2 regions of the Rhodococcus sp. NPDC058639 genome follow, and region 1 is predicted to be linked to the other one. Evidence: riboswitches for the same ligand, from Rfam matches in the RefSeq annotation. Region 1 holds a riboswitch; the other holds the start of a gene.
What was found. Region 1 has a riboswitch for glycine ahead of ACFWU2_RS09545 (DMT family transporter). Riboswitches for the same ligand answer to the same signal wherever they lie in the genome.

Region 1 (7,066 bases):
ACTACATCGCCGCCGTCGAACAGCTCACGGTGACGACGCTGCGCAACGTCGTCGGCGGAATGACCCTGGAAGAAACTCTCACCTCCCGTGACTCGATCAACGGTCAGCTACGCGGCGTGCTCGACGAAGCGACCGGCCGCTGGGGTCTGCGGGTCGCGCGCGTCGAACTCAAGAGCATCGATCCGCCGCCGTCGATCCAGGAGTCGATGGAAAAGCAGATGAAGGCGGACCGCGAGAAGCGCGCGACGATCCTCACTGCCGAAGGCCACCGCGAGGCCGCGATCAAGACCGCAGAGGGCGACAAGCAGGCACGCATCCTCTCGGCGGAGGGATCGAAGCAGGCCGCGATCCTCGAGGCGGAAGCCGAACGGCAGTCCCGCATCCTGCGGGCACAGGGTGATCGGGCCGCTCAGTACCTCCAGGCGCAGGGCGAGGCGAAGGCGATCGAGAAGGTGTTCGCAGCCATCAAGGCCGGCAAACCGACCCCCGAGATGCTCGCGTACCAGTACTTGCAGACATTGCCGCAGATGGCACAGGGTGACGCGAACAAGGTGTGGCTCGTGCCCAGCGACTTCGGCGACGCCCTCAAGGGTTTCGCGGGCGCGCTCGGTGCTCGCGGCGAGGACGGTGTGTTCCGTTTCGAGCCGAGCCCGGTCGACGAAGATCTCCAGCGTCCCGAGGACGACTCGGCAGAGGTCAGCGACTGGTTCGACATGAAGACCGACCCGGTCGTGGCGAAAGCGGTTGCCGAAGCCGAGGCCGTGGCACGCAAGCCGGTGGATCCCGCGGTCCCGGTCGTCTCCGGAGAGCAGGCGGCGGCGGTCACGCGCGGTGGCGAGTCCTCTGCGCTGCCGGCCGCAGACCCCGCGCCCGAGGAGCGTGTCTCGTCTCTGGAGAAAGAGGTCGGCGAGGAACTCCCGAGGCAGTAATCCTGCCGGGCCGCCGGGGCGTGCGCACGCACGTCACCGGCGGCGAGGAGAGGTGAGCGGAAGTGCCATCGCCACGATGACGAGACCTGCGCCCACGCCGGCGAGGAGCGATACGGACTCGCCGAACACCGCTGCACCGAGCATCAGAGCGACTACTACTTCCAGGTACGACAGTCCGGCCAATTCGGCCGCGCGCAGATACGTGCCGGCGACGACGAGCAGGCCCAAGGCGAACAGGCCGCAGACGACGAAGAACCCGATAGCCCATACCCAGTTGCCCGGGGTCATCCCGGAGAGGTCGGGCCGGGTGACCACCACGACGAGTCCGGTCGCTGCCGCCCCGAATGCGAAGGTCCAGAAACTGCGTAGGTCCGCGGGCATATCCGAGCGGTAGCGGTAGCAGAGCAGTGCGGCGCCGTAGAACACTCCCGACACGACACCGAGCACGGTGCCCAGCAGTTGGTCGTCCGAACTCGGGGCGGGTGCGCCGCCGATCAGACCCGCGGCCAGGAGCATCCCGGTGAACGCGGCGACAAGGGACACCGCATCTCGCCGAGTGATCGTCTCTCCGAGGAACATCCTCGCGAACACGGTCGCGAGAACCGGGCCGAGATAGTGCAGGACCACCGCGCGCGACAGGTCGGTGAGCACGGTCGCGGAGAGATAGGTGGCGAGGGACAGGGCGAGGAACACGCCGCCGAGCACCACCGACCACGACAGCCGGGCTCGTCGTAGTTTCCCGAGACGTCGCGACAGTGCCAGCATCACCAGCATCCCCAACCCGCCGACCAGCATCCGGCCGAAGGTGAGGGCTTCGCCGAGTACGGCGCCCGGAGGGGTGGCCATGCGGCCGAACAACCCGGCGGCGCCCATCGCCGTTGCGGAGACCACGATGGCTGCGATACCCAGGCGCCTTCGGGAGGTGTGTGCCGACTGCTCGGCCGGGCGGTCATCGATGAGAAGCGGAACGGCAGGCACGCGTGAGGGTGCGTCGACAGACGGAGCCACGGAACTTCCTCCGGACAGGGTGCATCGCGCACCGGCGGGTGGTCGGTTCCCCGCTCTGTCATGTGACCTGAGAGCTTTCGCGGATCCGGGGACCCACTTACACCTTCGGTGAACCCCGCGGGGTTGCTTTCCAGAGGAGCCTCGCCGGCGGCGGTCTGGGGGCCTGAGAGATTCCCGGGGAGGTTGCTCCTTCGGCGCCCGCACGTGTGCGGAACTCTCCCGCTGCAGTTCGATGGCATATTCGGTTGTCCGAGCGAGTATGCCAGCCCGGTGCGCGGGCCATGGATCCGGGTGAGCGGTGGATCAGGTGATGAGCGCGGTACCGACTCCACACGCCGCACACGCCCACAGCACGCTGGTGGCCGTGCCGATGATGAACTGCTCCGAGGCGTTCGGCTCGCGTAGCTCCGGGTACCGCGCCAGACCCTTGACGGCCATGATGATCGCGATGCCTTCGGGCCACCCGGCAAGGATCGACACCGCGACGGCGCCGCGCTCGAGCACGCCGATGACCCGTCCGCCCCGCAGCGGCCCGGGCGGGGGAGCGGGATCGGGTCCGGCATCCGGCTGGCGTCGGGCGATCCGGAAGGCGACCAGCACGGCCGGTCCGCCGCCGGTGACGGCGGCCAGGGTGGTGAGTGCGAGTGTCACGGCCAGCGCGACTCCGTGCACGGGCGCGGTGGCGGTGGCCGCCAGGGCTGCACCCCCGAGCGCCGCGGTGGTCACTGTCGCGCCGAGCCACGCCGGGAGCGTGGAACGGAGAGACAGCGCGGGCGCGAGGGCGGCAACAGCGAGGCACACCAGCGAGACGACGGTCAACGATCGGCCCTTTCCAGCAGTCGGTGAGCGAGCGCGCATCCTGCGATCTCGGCTTGCCACCCGGCCGCTGCCAGGCGTTGGGACACGGCTTGTTTGCTGATGCCGAGTTCGTCGGCGATCCGAGCCTGCGTCGATCCGGTGCGAGCGAGTGCCACGGCTTCGTGTCCTTGGGGGGAGCGCCGAAGGACGAGGGTCGCGAGCAGGGTCAGTGCGGCGTCGGCATCCGCTGCGGCCTCAGCGTGGTGGCCCTCGACGGCGACCTGCCCGATGGAATTCTTGGCGCGTTCGACGGCACGCCGGGCGAATTCGAATGCCGGTCCGCGGCCGGCGCGGGTCTGTTTCGGCAAGGGAGTCTCGACGGGGCCGATTCCGATACCGACGCTCCAGCGCTCTCGTCGGAGCAACTCCAGCACGAGGTCGACCACGACACCCGGATCATCGGCGACGGCCTGTACTTCGTCACCGGCAGTGCGGTCGAACGGACGGACCAGTCGCGGATCACGCAGGTCGGTGAGGAGTCCGGAGACGCGGTCGATGTCGCGGCGACTGCCTCGTTGGTCGACCGTCAGCACGAACATCGGTCAAGTGTGTGCCCTTGTTTACTCAAAGTCAAGGATTGAGCCTTGTTCAAAGCGCGTCTTCGGGTGCCCGGTTGTATTCCTCGTCGGTGACAGGTTCGAGCCAGTGGACCGTATCGTGCTCGTCGTCCGTTTCGTTGATGGCGAGGTGAATCATCAGCCGGGTGGGCGCTGCGCCGTGCCAGTGCTCCTCGTCGGCTTCGAACCACACGCGATCCCCGGGCCGGATCACCTCGACGGGGCCGCCCCGGCGCTGGCACAATCCGACGCCCTCCGTGACGAAGACGGTCTGGCCGAGGGGATGCAGATGCCAGTGCGTGCGGGCACCGGGCATGAAGTGGACGAGAGCGGCCGACACTCGCGACGGCGGTGGCGCTGCGGCCACCGGATCGATATAGACCTCACCGGTGAACCAGTCCTCCGGGCCTATCCCGGTATCGAGCGAACTGCGAACGATCTGCATGACTTCCTCCTTCGGCCGAACCCTCCACGCATGTTCCGGACGGCGAGGGCGGCCGTCATCGCCAGATGTCGTGGTATCCATCAGATCAGGCAGCAACGGCCGGGAAGCACTTTCCGAAACGCAATTGCCCGTACTGTGACCTGGAGAGCAGTGCAGCCGTGATCGGTAGCCGGAACGACGCGGGCTGCGTGAGCAGCGCCCGAGCGAAGTGCACGATCGCGTCGATGATCGTCGAGTTGCCCTACTCGGACGAGGGCGGACCCCGCACCCCGAAGCAGGTGAACCGGTATCCGTACCGGCAGACGAAGGAGATCTCATGCGTGGAGTCATTCTCGACAAGCCCGGCGAGGTGCGGATTGCAGATCGTCCGGACCCGGAGATAGTCGAACCGACCGACGCTGTCATCCGGTTGGTTGCCACCTGCATTTGTGGTTCCGATTTGTGGCCGTACCGCGGCGCAGACCCTGTCGACCACATGCCGATGGGTCACGAGTATGTCGGAACGGTCACCCGGATCGGCGATGAGGTCGCCGACGTTGCGGTCGGGGACTTCGTGGTCGGTTCGTTTTTCGCGTCCGACAACACCTGCGAGATCTGCCGCGCCGGTTATCAGTCCCGGTGTGTGCACGCCGTACCCATGGGCGCGATAGGCACCCAGGCCGAGTACGCGCGCGTCCCGTTGGCCGACGGAACGCTGGTCCGGACGCCCGGCCAACCCGACGCGGACCTCATCCCTTCCCTCCTGGCGGCGTCGGATGTGCTTGGAACCGGATGGTTCGCCGCGGTTGCCGCGGAGGCCGGCCCCGGTAAGACCGTCGCGGTTGTCGGTGACGGTGCAGTCGGGCTACTGGGGGTTCTGGCAGCGAAACAGCTTGGCGCCGAACGGATCATTGCCATGAGCCGCCACGCCGATCGACAAGCCTTGGCGCGTGAGTTCGGCGCCACCGACATCGTCGAGGAGCGTGGGGACGAAGGGGTCGCGAAGGTCAAGGAGCTCACCTCCGGGTTGGGGGCGCACTCCGTGATCGAGGCCGTCGGCACGCAGGAGTCGATGATGCAGGCGATCCGCTCGACACGACCCGGCGGGCACGTCGGGTATGTGGGTGTGTCCCACGACGTTGCGCTACCCGGCCAGGAGCTCTTCTTCGCCGACGTGCATCTGCACGGCGGTCCCGCTCCGGTGCGGCGATTCCTTCCGCAGTTGATCGACCTCATCTGGAACCGCACCATCGATCCGGGACGGGTGTTCGATCTGAGCGTGCCGCTCGAGGAGGCAGCGGAGGGCTACCGAGCCATGGACGAACGTAGAGCGATCAAGGTGATGCTCACCCTCTGAGTTCTACCGAGAAACGGGGCGCTGTCCACGTCCGAGGCGACGGACTCCGCACAGCCAGGAAGGAAGGCTCCGACGAGATGGAAACCCCTGATTCTGAAGTAGACGTAGGCCGCCGGAAGTGGATCGGACTAGGCGTCCTGGCCCTCGGGCTGTCGTTGATCGTCGTCGACGGGACGATCGTCAATGTCTCTCTCCCGGTCATCATCGATGACCTGCAGCTGGATCTGACAGACGCGCAGTGGATCAACAGCATCTATTCGGTTGTGTTCGCGGCACTGTTGCTCACGACGGGAAGGCTCGGCGACCGAGTGGGCCGCCGAATGCTGTTCATCATCGGGGTTCTCGTGTTCGTCTGTGGAAGTCTGGCCGCAGCGGCGTCGGACAGTTCGACGACGTTGATCTCTGCCCGCGTCGTGCAGGGCATCGGAGGTGCCCTCGTTCTTCCCTGCACACTTTCTACCGTCAACGCCACTTTCCGCGGCAGGGACCGAGCAGTCGCGTTCGGCGTGTGGGGTGCGGTGATCTCGGGGATGGCAGCCGTCGGTCCGTTGCTGGGAGGTTGGTTGACAACCTCGTTCACCTGGCCGTGGATCTTCCTCGTGAATGTGCCGATCGGCATCATCGTCATCATCGGTGCAGTGCTGTTCGTGCCCGAGACCCGGTCGAAGACCACGGTCCCCGGACTCGATGTCCTGGGGCCGATTCTGAGTGCGATCGGGTTCGGCGCGCTGGTGTTCGCCCTCATCGAGGGGCAGAAGATCGGCTGGTGGAAGCCGATCGCCGATCTGAGGGTCTTCGGGGTGACGTGGCCGGAGACCGCGCCGATCTCGGCGACACCGGTTGTCGCTGCGGTGGCAATTGTCGTCCTGGCGGCGTTCGTGATGTGGGAGCGACATCGCGCGAGCATCCGGCGCTCCGCCATCCTCGACTTGACCCTGTTCCGGATCCGCACCTTCAGCTGGGGAAACACCACCGCGATGACGGTGGCGATCGGAGAGTTCGGCCTCCTGCTGGTGCTACCGCTGTTCCTCGTGAACGCCTACGGGCTCAGTACCCTCGGCGCCGGCTACGTGTTGGCCGTGATGGCGGTGGGCGCGTTCGCTTCCGGGGCTTCGGCCCGGTTTGTCACCGCGAAACTGGGAGCCCCACGCACCGTCATGGTGGGTCTGACGCTGGAGGTGCTCGGGGTGCTTGCCTTCGCGCTGTACCTCCGCCCGTCGGCGAGTTCCGTCGTGCTCGCACTGCTGCTGGCGATCTACGGCATGGGTTTGGGTCTCGCGTCTGCCCAGCTCACCGGAACCGTGCTGGTCGATATCCCGAAGGCAGAGTCCGGGGAAGGGTCCGCCATCCAGAGCACCTCCCGGCAGCTCGGTGCGGCCCTGGGTACCGCCATCCTCGGGACCGTGCTCTCGCTCGGGTTGGCGCACAGCCTCACCGACCGCCTCGAATCGAGTCCTCTACCGGCGCAGGTGCAGACCGGGTTGGTCGACAGCACCCGGGACTCGGCGGGCAGCACCATCCCGATCATCCGCGATCAGGGCGATGACGGCCGTCTCGGTCCGGCCGGTCCCGAGACCGCCGACGCCCTGTCGGACGGCTTCGCGGACGCCACCAGGTGGTCGTTGTTCTTCGCGGCGGGATTCCTCGTCATCGGACTGGCAAGCGCCACCCAGTTGCAGCCGCGCAGGCGGGCAGGAGTTGCGGTACCGAACCGGGCCGGATAGGGGTCGGCATTCTCTGGTGCCCGTGGGTCGGATCGATCCGCGGGGGTCGACTTTGGCTGCACGTTGTAGCGCTGCCCGTAGTTGACGCCGGTCGTCGAACTCCTTCGTCGCGTGGCCGAAGTTGGGTGGAGATCGCTGCCGCGTCCCGCGACAACCAGGCGGAGGACCACGGGTGCGTGACCGCGAGCGAACTCCCGGCCACGGTGAAG
Region 2 (7,066 bases), 230 kb from region 1:
TGGTGATACCGGGTCCCGCCGGGTTTTTCGACGACGACGCGGTGCTGCTCGCGCGCACCGCGAAGGCAATGGCCGAGTTCGGCCTCGAGGTACGGCATCTGCGCGCATTCAAGCTCGCTGCCGACCGCGAGGCCGGACTCGTCGCCCAGATCGCGGGTCCTGTCGCGAAGGGGCGCGATGCCGGGGCCCGGCAGCGCGCGGAAGAGATGGTGCGCGAACTCGCCGCATTGTCGTTGACGCTCCACACTTGCCTGGTGAAGGCAGCCGTCCAGGGAGCGCTCGACCGCTGACCGCTCCCGGCAGCGCCGACCGGCACCTGACGGATGTTGAGGAGCGCACTAGAATTCAGGCAATATCGATTCGGGTGGTACGCCACTGACGAGCAGCGGGACGGAGGCGCCGCGATGAGCGAGATGCGCGTGGTGGGAATCCGAGTGGAACAACCCCAGAACCAGCCTGTCCTGCTGCTCCGCGAAGTCGACGGCGAGCGGTACCTGCCCATCTGGATCGGCCAGAACGAAGCGACCGCGATCGCGCTCGAGCAGCAAGGCGTGGAACCCGCCCGCCCCCTCACCCACGATCTGATCAAGAATCTGCTGGACGCCTTCGGCCACGCACTCCTGGAAGTCCGCATCGTCGACCTTCAGGAGGGCACCTTCTTTGCCGATCTTGTTTTCGACGGCGACATGCGCGTGTCGTGCCGCCCGTCCGATGCCGTCGCTGTAGCCTTGCGCATCGGTGCACCGGTATTCGTCGACGAAGCGGTACTCACCGAAGCAGGACTGGTCATGCCGGACGAGCGCGAAGACGAGGTTGAGAAGTTCAAGGAATTCCTCGACAACATCTCTCCGGACGACTTCAAGGCGACGGACGGCTGAGCGGTCGTTCGTCGACCGGCGACGGACGCGTTGCGGCCCCGAGCAGCAGCCCAGTCCGACGCGAGTAGTGTCGAACGTTGCCTTTCCGGTGGGCGTGTTGCTGCCCCGCGCCCCACGCCGGAGCGTACGCTGGGTAAATCCGAATATGGATTACTTGGTGAGCCTGAGAGCGCTCGACGATCGGATGCGGTGGGGGAATCCGCCGGTCGGTCGTTGCGAGGTACAACAGGGCGCGCGAGAGGAAGTCACACAGTGCGAGATCGGCCGCAGGGACAGCATTCCAACGTTGACGCCGGCGACCGCGCGAGTTCGTCACCTACACCGCACGACGAAGAGATCCAGCCAGGGCTGTTCCCCGACGATTCGGTGCCCGACGAACTCGTCGGCTACCGGGTGCCCATCGCGTGCCAGATCGCGGGAATCAGCTACCGCCAACTCGATTACTGGGCGCGTACCAACCTCGTGGTCCCGTCGATCCGAGGCGCGGCAGGGTCGGGAAGCCAGCGGCTCTATTCGTTCAAGGACATCCTGGTTCTCAAGATCGTCAAACGACTCCTCGACACCGGTGTCTCGCTCCAGAACATCCGCGTCGCCGTGGATCATCTGCGCAGTCGTGGCGTCCGCGACCTCGCCAGGATCACACTGTTCTCCGACGGCACCACGGTGTACGAGTGCACGTCGCCCGAGGAGGTCGTCGATCTTCTCCAGGGCGGGCAGGGCGTCTTCGGGATCGCAGTCAGCGGCGCAATGCGCGAACTGACCGGAAGCATCGCCGACTTCCCCGCAGAGCGTGCCGACGGAGGCGACGTCGAAGAGCGGCCGGAAGACGAATTGGCGTCCCGGCGCCGCAGTCGCATCAACCGCCGAATCGGCTAGACGAAGATCACCCGCGAGGGTGGTGCGGTGTCGTCGATGCATGACCGTCGTGTTCTAGACTTGGGCTCGCGTCGCCGTCGTGCGGGAGAGTTCCGGACCTGATCCGGGCGCCGAAGGAGCAGCACCTCCCCGTCAATCTCTCAGGCATACAGGACCGTGCGAGCTACGACGTCTCTGGAAAGCGGTGGGAGCACCCACCCGCCCACGGGGAAACGCCCTCCACGGGCCGAATCTCTCAGGCGCTCGCTCCGCGAGCTCGCGACAGAGGGGGAGGAAACATCCCGTGCGACCACGCACGGTGGTGGACCTCTCCGATCAGCCTGGGAGCTGCGATGTCAGAAGATGTCACCTCGAACTTCGCCGACCGTCACATCGGTCCCGACACCGCGGGTCTGCGCCGCATCCTCGAGGTGGTCGGAGTCGACTCGCTCGATGCACTCGCCGCGCGGGCCGTCCCGGCGACCATTCTCGACGAGCGCGACGGTGCCGTCTCCGACGGGCTCGAAGTCCTCGACGCCCCGAAGTCCGAACACGACGTTCTCGCCGAGCTGACTGCTCTCGCCCGGAAGAACACCGTCGCGACCTCGATGATCGGGCAGGGCTACTACGACACGCTCACGCCACCCGTACTGCTGCGCAACATCATCGAGAACCCCGCCTGGTACACCGCGTACACGCCCTACCAGCCCGAAATCAGCCAAGGTCGCCTCGAAGCCCTGCTGAACTTCCAGACCATGGTCGCGGACCTGACCGGCATGGAGGTCGCGAACTCGTCGATGCTCGACGAAGCCACCGCAGCAGCCGAGGCGATGACACTGCTCCGCCGCGCGAACCGCAAGTCGAAGAGCAACCGGATCGCTGTCGACGCCGATCTGTTCCCGCAGACCGCCGCGGTCCTCGCGACCCGAGCAGAGCCTCTCGGCATCGAGATCGTCACGGCGAACCTCGTGGACGACGGCCTTCCCGAGGGCGACTTCTTCGGGGTCATCCTCCAGGTACCCGGAGCGTCGGGACGCGTGTACGACATCACCCCGATCATCGACGCTGCCCACGCACGCGGCGCGCTCGTCGCAGTGGGCGCCGACCTGCTGGCACTGACCTTGATCACCCCTCCCGGAGAACAGGGTGCCGACGCGTGCTTCGGCACGACACAGCGTTTCGGCGTTCCCATGGGATTCGGTGGTCCGCACGCGGGCTATCTCGCGGTGAAAGCGTCCGACACCCGCACACTGCCGGGGCGGCTCGTCGGTCTGTCGGTCGACGCCGACGGCGACCCCGCCTACCGCCTCGCACTACAGACCCGCGAGCAGCACATCCGTCGGGAGAAGGCGACGAGCAACATCTGCACCGCGCAGGTGCTGTTGGCCGTGCTCGCCGCGATGTACGCGTCGTACCACGGCGCCGAGGGGCTGACGGCGATCGCACGCCGCGTCGCCGGGCATGCGGATCACCTCGCGTCGGCGCTGCGTGAAGGCGGCGTGGAGGTCGTGCACGAGTCTTTCTTCGACACCGTGCTGGCCCGGGTCCCGGGCCGGGCCGACGAGGTGATCGGTGCCGCAGCAGCGGCAGGTATCAATCTCTACCGGGTGGACGCCGATCATGTCTCGGTGTCCTGCGACGAAGCCACGACGCCGGCGCACATCACCGCCGTGCTGGAGGCGTTCGGTGTCGCCGACGGACATCCGGGATCGGGTGGGGGCGCATCGCTCGCCGTGCCGGCGCGGACGAGCGCCTTCCTGCAGCACGAGGCGTTCACCCGCTACCGCACCGAGACCGCGATGATGCGGTACCTGCGGCGTCTGTCCGATAAGGACCTCGCGCTCGACCGCACGATGATTCCGCTGGGCTCGTGCACGATGAAGCTCAACGCCGCTGCCGAGATGGAAGCGATCACCTGGCCCGAGTTCGCGGGCTTGCACCCGTTTGCGCCGGCCGAGCAGACCGCCGGCATCCGGCGTCTCATCGCCGACCTCGAGGGATGGCTGGCGGCGGTGACCGGCTACGACGCGGTAAGTCTGCAGCCGAATGCGGGCAGCCAGGGCGAATACGCAGGATTGCTCGCGATTCGCCGGTACCACCTCGACCGAGGCGACGACCGGCGCGACACGTGCCTGATCCCGTCCAGCGCCCACGGCACCAACGCCGCGTCGGCCGTGATGGCCGGGATGCGCGTCGAGGTCGTGGCGTGCCGGCCGAACGGTGACGTCGACCTCGACGACCTGCGGGCCAAGATCGCCGATCACGCGGAGCGTCTCGCGGCGATCATGATCACGTATCCGTCGACGCACGGCGTGTACGAGGAGGACATCGCCGAGATCTGCGGGGCCGTGCACGACGCCGGTGGGCAGGTGTACATCGACGGCGCGAACCTCAACGCGCTGGTCGGGCTCGCCCGTCCGGGCAAGTTCGGTGGCGACGTCAGTCATCTCAATCTGCACAAGACGTTCTGCATCCCGCACGGCGGCGGTGGGCCGGGTGTGGGACCGATCGGAGTGCGTGCCCATCTGGCCCCGTACCTCCCGGGTCACCCGGCCGAGCCGGGCCTCGGCGGCGGCGGACCGGTGTCGGCGGCGCCCTTCGGCTCGGCGTCGATCCTGCCGATCACTTGGACGTATATCAAGCTGATGGGGGCGGAGGGCCTGCGGAAGGCGTCGCTCACCGCGATCGCCTCGGCGAACTACATCGCCCGTCGTCTCGACGAGTACTTCCCGGTTCTGTTCACCGGCGAGAACGGCATGGTGGCGCACGAGTGCATCCTCGACCTGCGGGGGATCACCAAGGCCACCGGTGTGACGGTCGACGATGTGGCGAAGCGACTGGCGGACTACGGGTTCCATGCGCCGACGATGAGCTTCCCGGTGGCAGGCACGTTGATGGTCGAGCCCACCGAAAGCGAGGACATCGCCGAACTCGACGCGTTCATCGACGCGATGATTTCCATTCGCCACGAGATCGACCGGGTCGGGGCAGGGGAGTGGCCCGCCGACGACAACCCGCTGCGCGGCGCTCCGCACACGGCGGAATGCCTGGTGGGAGAGTGGGACCACCCGTATTCGCGCCGGACCGCGGTGTTCCCGATGGGGAAGGCCCGCGCGAAGGTGTGGCCGGCGGTCCGTCGGATCGACGGTGCGCACGGTGACCGGAACCTGGTGTGCTCGTGCCCACCGTTGGAGGCGTACAACAGCTGAGCTGTCCGGGGCCGACGGGAGAACCCGTCGGCCCCGCAGTTACCTGGTTAATGTTCTGGACGGTACGGAAACCCTAGAAAACCCGAACAACTCGTCCTCACGCGACGGACCTCACCCCCGGCCCCGACTCAGGGGGCGGGTTCAGGAGGCGGGTTCAGGAGGCGGGTTCAGGAGGCGTCGGCGGTGAGTTCGAGGATCGTGATCTCGGGGGGAGTGCCGACCCGGACGGGTGGGCCCCATGCTCCGGTGCCCTGCGACGTGTAGATCAGTGTGTCGCCGAACCGGTCCAGTCCGGTCACCGTGGGATTGGCGAGCGAGACGAACGGGCGGAGCGGCCACATCTGGCCGCCGTGCGTATGTCCCGACAGTTGCAGGTCCACGCCGCGATCACGCGCTTCGAGGACATGCTTGGGCTGGTGCGCGGCGAGCACCACGACCGTGCCCGGTTCGACGCCGTCGAGCGCGGCCGACATGTCTGCGATGTGAGGTTCCGGAGCCGTGTAATCGTGAACTCCGGCAAGCGCGATCGTGTCGCCACCCCGCGTGAGAACGACGTGCTCGTTTCGCAACGTCCGTACCCCGAGGGTCTCCCAGTGGTCGAGCCAGGACATGCCGTCGTCCGCGTAGTACTCGTGGTTGCCACTGACACCGAAGACGCCGAGAGGTGCACGCAGGTCGCGAAGTGGTTCGAGGTCCTCACCGGCGAGGGCCACGGTGCCGTCCACCAGGTCGCCACCGAGGACCACCAGGTCGGGTTGCTGGGCGTTCACCAGGTCGACGACGCGGCGCACGAAGTCGGCACCGCGAGCGGGTCCGACATGCAGGTCGGTTACGAGGGCGACGCGGGTCCCCTCGAATCCGGCGGGGAGCCGGCGCAGGGGCACGCGGACGTCGACCACGCGTGGACGCGCGGCCTCGAACACGCCGTAGGTGACGGCGCCGACCGATGCGACGACGAGTGTCGCGGTGGCGATCCGGATCGCTCGACGCCGGGACGGGTCGGCAGGTTCGTCGGTGCGGGGCTTCGTGCGGTCACGGATGCGCCGGACGATCCGTGCCCCGAGAGCGAAGATGCCGATGATTAGGACCCCGAGCCCGAGGTACAGCACGACGGCGAGCCAGGTCCACCCGAGGAACCCGATCGAACGTGCCCACGACGGGTCGAGCGTCGTACCCACCGAACTGGCGGCGACGGCGAAGACCGCGAGCACTACGAGCGCGAGATCGGCGCCGAGCGCGGCGCGACCGGTCACACCCGGCGCGCGTACGAGCCGACGATGCAACCAATAGGTGATGAGGGCGAAGAAGATCGCCATGACAAGCAATCTGAGCACGGTCAGGAAGCCAACTTCCGGATGATGTCGACGAGGGCGGCGCCCTCGGTGGAGGGGACGGTCTCGAGCGTTCCCCCGGTGCGGTCGGCGACCGCTCGCAACGCGGAGAGGTCGGTGACGGGCTCGCCCAGGACGACGAGGTTCACGCGGACGGGTTTGTCGGGGGAGGCAAGCTCGTCGATCGCGGCGAGGAGACCGGCCACGTCGGTATCGCTGCTGTCGAGCACTGCGAGAACGACGTTCGGGCGGGTGGGGTCGTACTTGTCCACCGCGTCGCGGTACGCGGCGGACAGCGCGGCGCTCACGGGTTCGTCGTCGGTGAGGGTGACGGTGTCCAGTGCGCTGCCGAGCGCCGTTCTCTTCGCCGCGGTCAGGCCGTCCCGTTCCACCGCGATCCGGTATCCCGGCGCGTCGTCGGAGAACACGTACATGCCGATCACCGACGTGTCGGGTGAGCGGCGGACGAGGAGGTCGAGGGCGTCGCCGGTGTGGGCGAGGCGAGTGCCGTCGCCGTCCAGGGCCGACATCGACTGCGACGTGTCGACGACGAAGGTGACCTTGCTGGGCGGCACCGGCTCGATGCGGGTGCGGAGCAGTGCCTCGGTGACGACACGGGGGGCGGGAACGAGCGTCGAGTCCACGCGAGGAAGGCGAATGGCGTCGATGGGCGCGGGCACTTCGTCGCCGACCCGGAAGCCGTTCTCGACCAAGAGTTGCGTCTGCTCGGGCTTGCGCACGAAATCGACGAACTCTGCCGCCGCGCGCGAGAGGGTCTCGTCGACCCACGGGG

Region 2: it holds a riboswitch for glycine, as region 1 does, so the genes downstream of both, gcvP (aminomethyl-transferring glycine dehydrogenase) here and ACFWU2_RS09545 (DMT family transporter) in region 1, are expected to answer to the same signal.

The regions. Positions count from the first base shown of each region.
Region 1 is NZ_JBHXRF010000004.1:260,415-267,480, reverse strand. It holds gene ACFWU2_RS09550 (SPFH domain-containing protein) at 1-929, shown strand, start outside; gene ACFWU2_RS09545 (DMT family transporter) at 963-1,937, opposite strand; glycine riboswitch at 2,079-2,169, opposite strand; gene ACFWU2_RS09540 (hypothetical protein) at 2,241-2,756, opposite strand; gene ACFWU2_RS09535 (hypothetical protein) at 2,753-3,334, opposite strand; gene ACFWU2_RS09530 (cupin domain-containing protein) at 3,384-3,797, opposite strand; gene ACFWU2_RS09525 (zinc-dependent alcohol dehydrogenase family protein) at 4,114-5,133, shown strand; gene ACFWU2_RS09520 (MFS transporter) at 5,211-6,857, shown strand.
Region 2 is NZ_JBHXRF010000004.1:29,798-36,863, forward strand. It holds gene ACFWU2_RS08505 (MerR family transcriptional regulator) at 1-290, shown strand, start outside; gene ACFWU2_RS08510 (bifunctional nuclease family protein) at 405-878, shown strand; gene ACFWU2_RS08515 (MerR family transcriptional regulator) at 1,131-1,754, shown strand; glycine riboswitch at 1,827-1,921, shown strand; gene gcvP (aminomethyl-transferring glycine dehydrogenase) at 2,087-4,942, shown strand; gene ACFWU2_RS08525 (metallophosphoesterase) at 5,110-6,276, opposite strand; gene ACFWU2_RS08530 (substrate-binding domain-containing protein) at 6,279-7,066, opposite strand, start outside.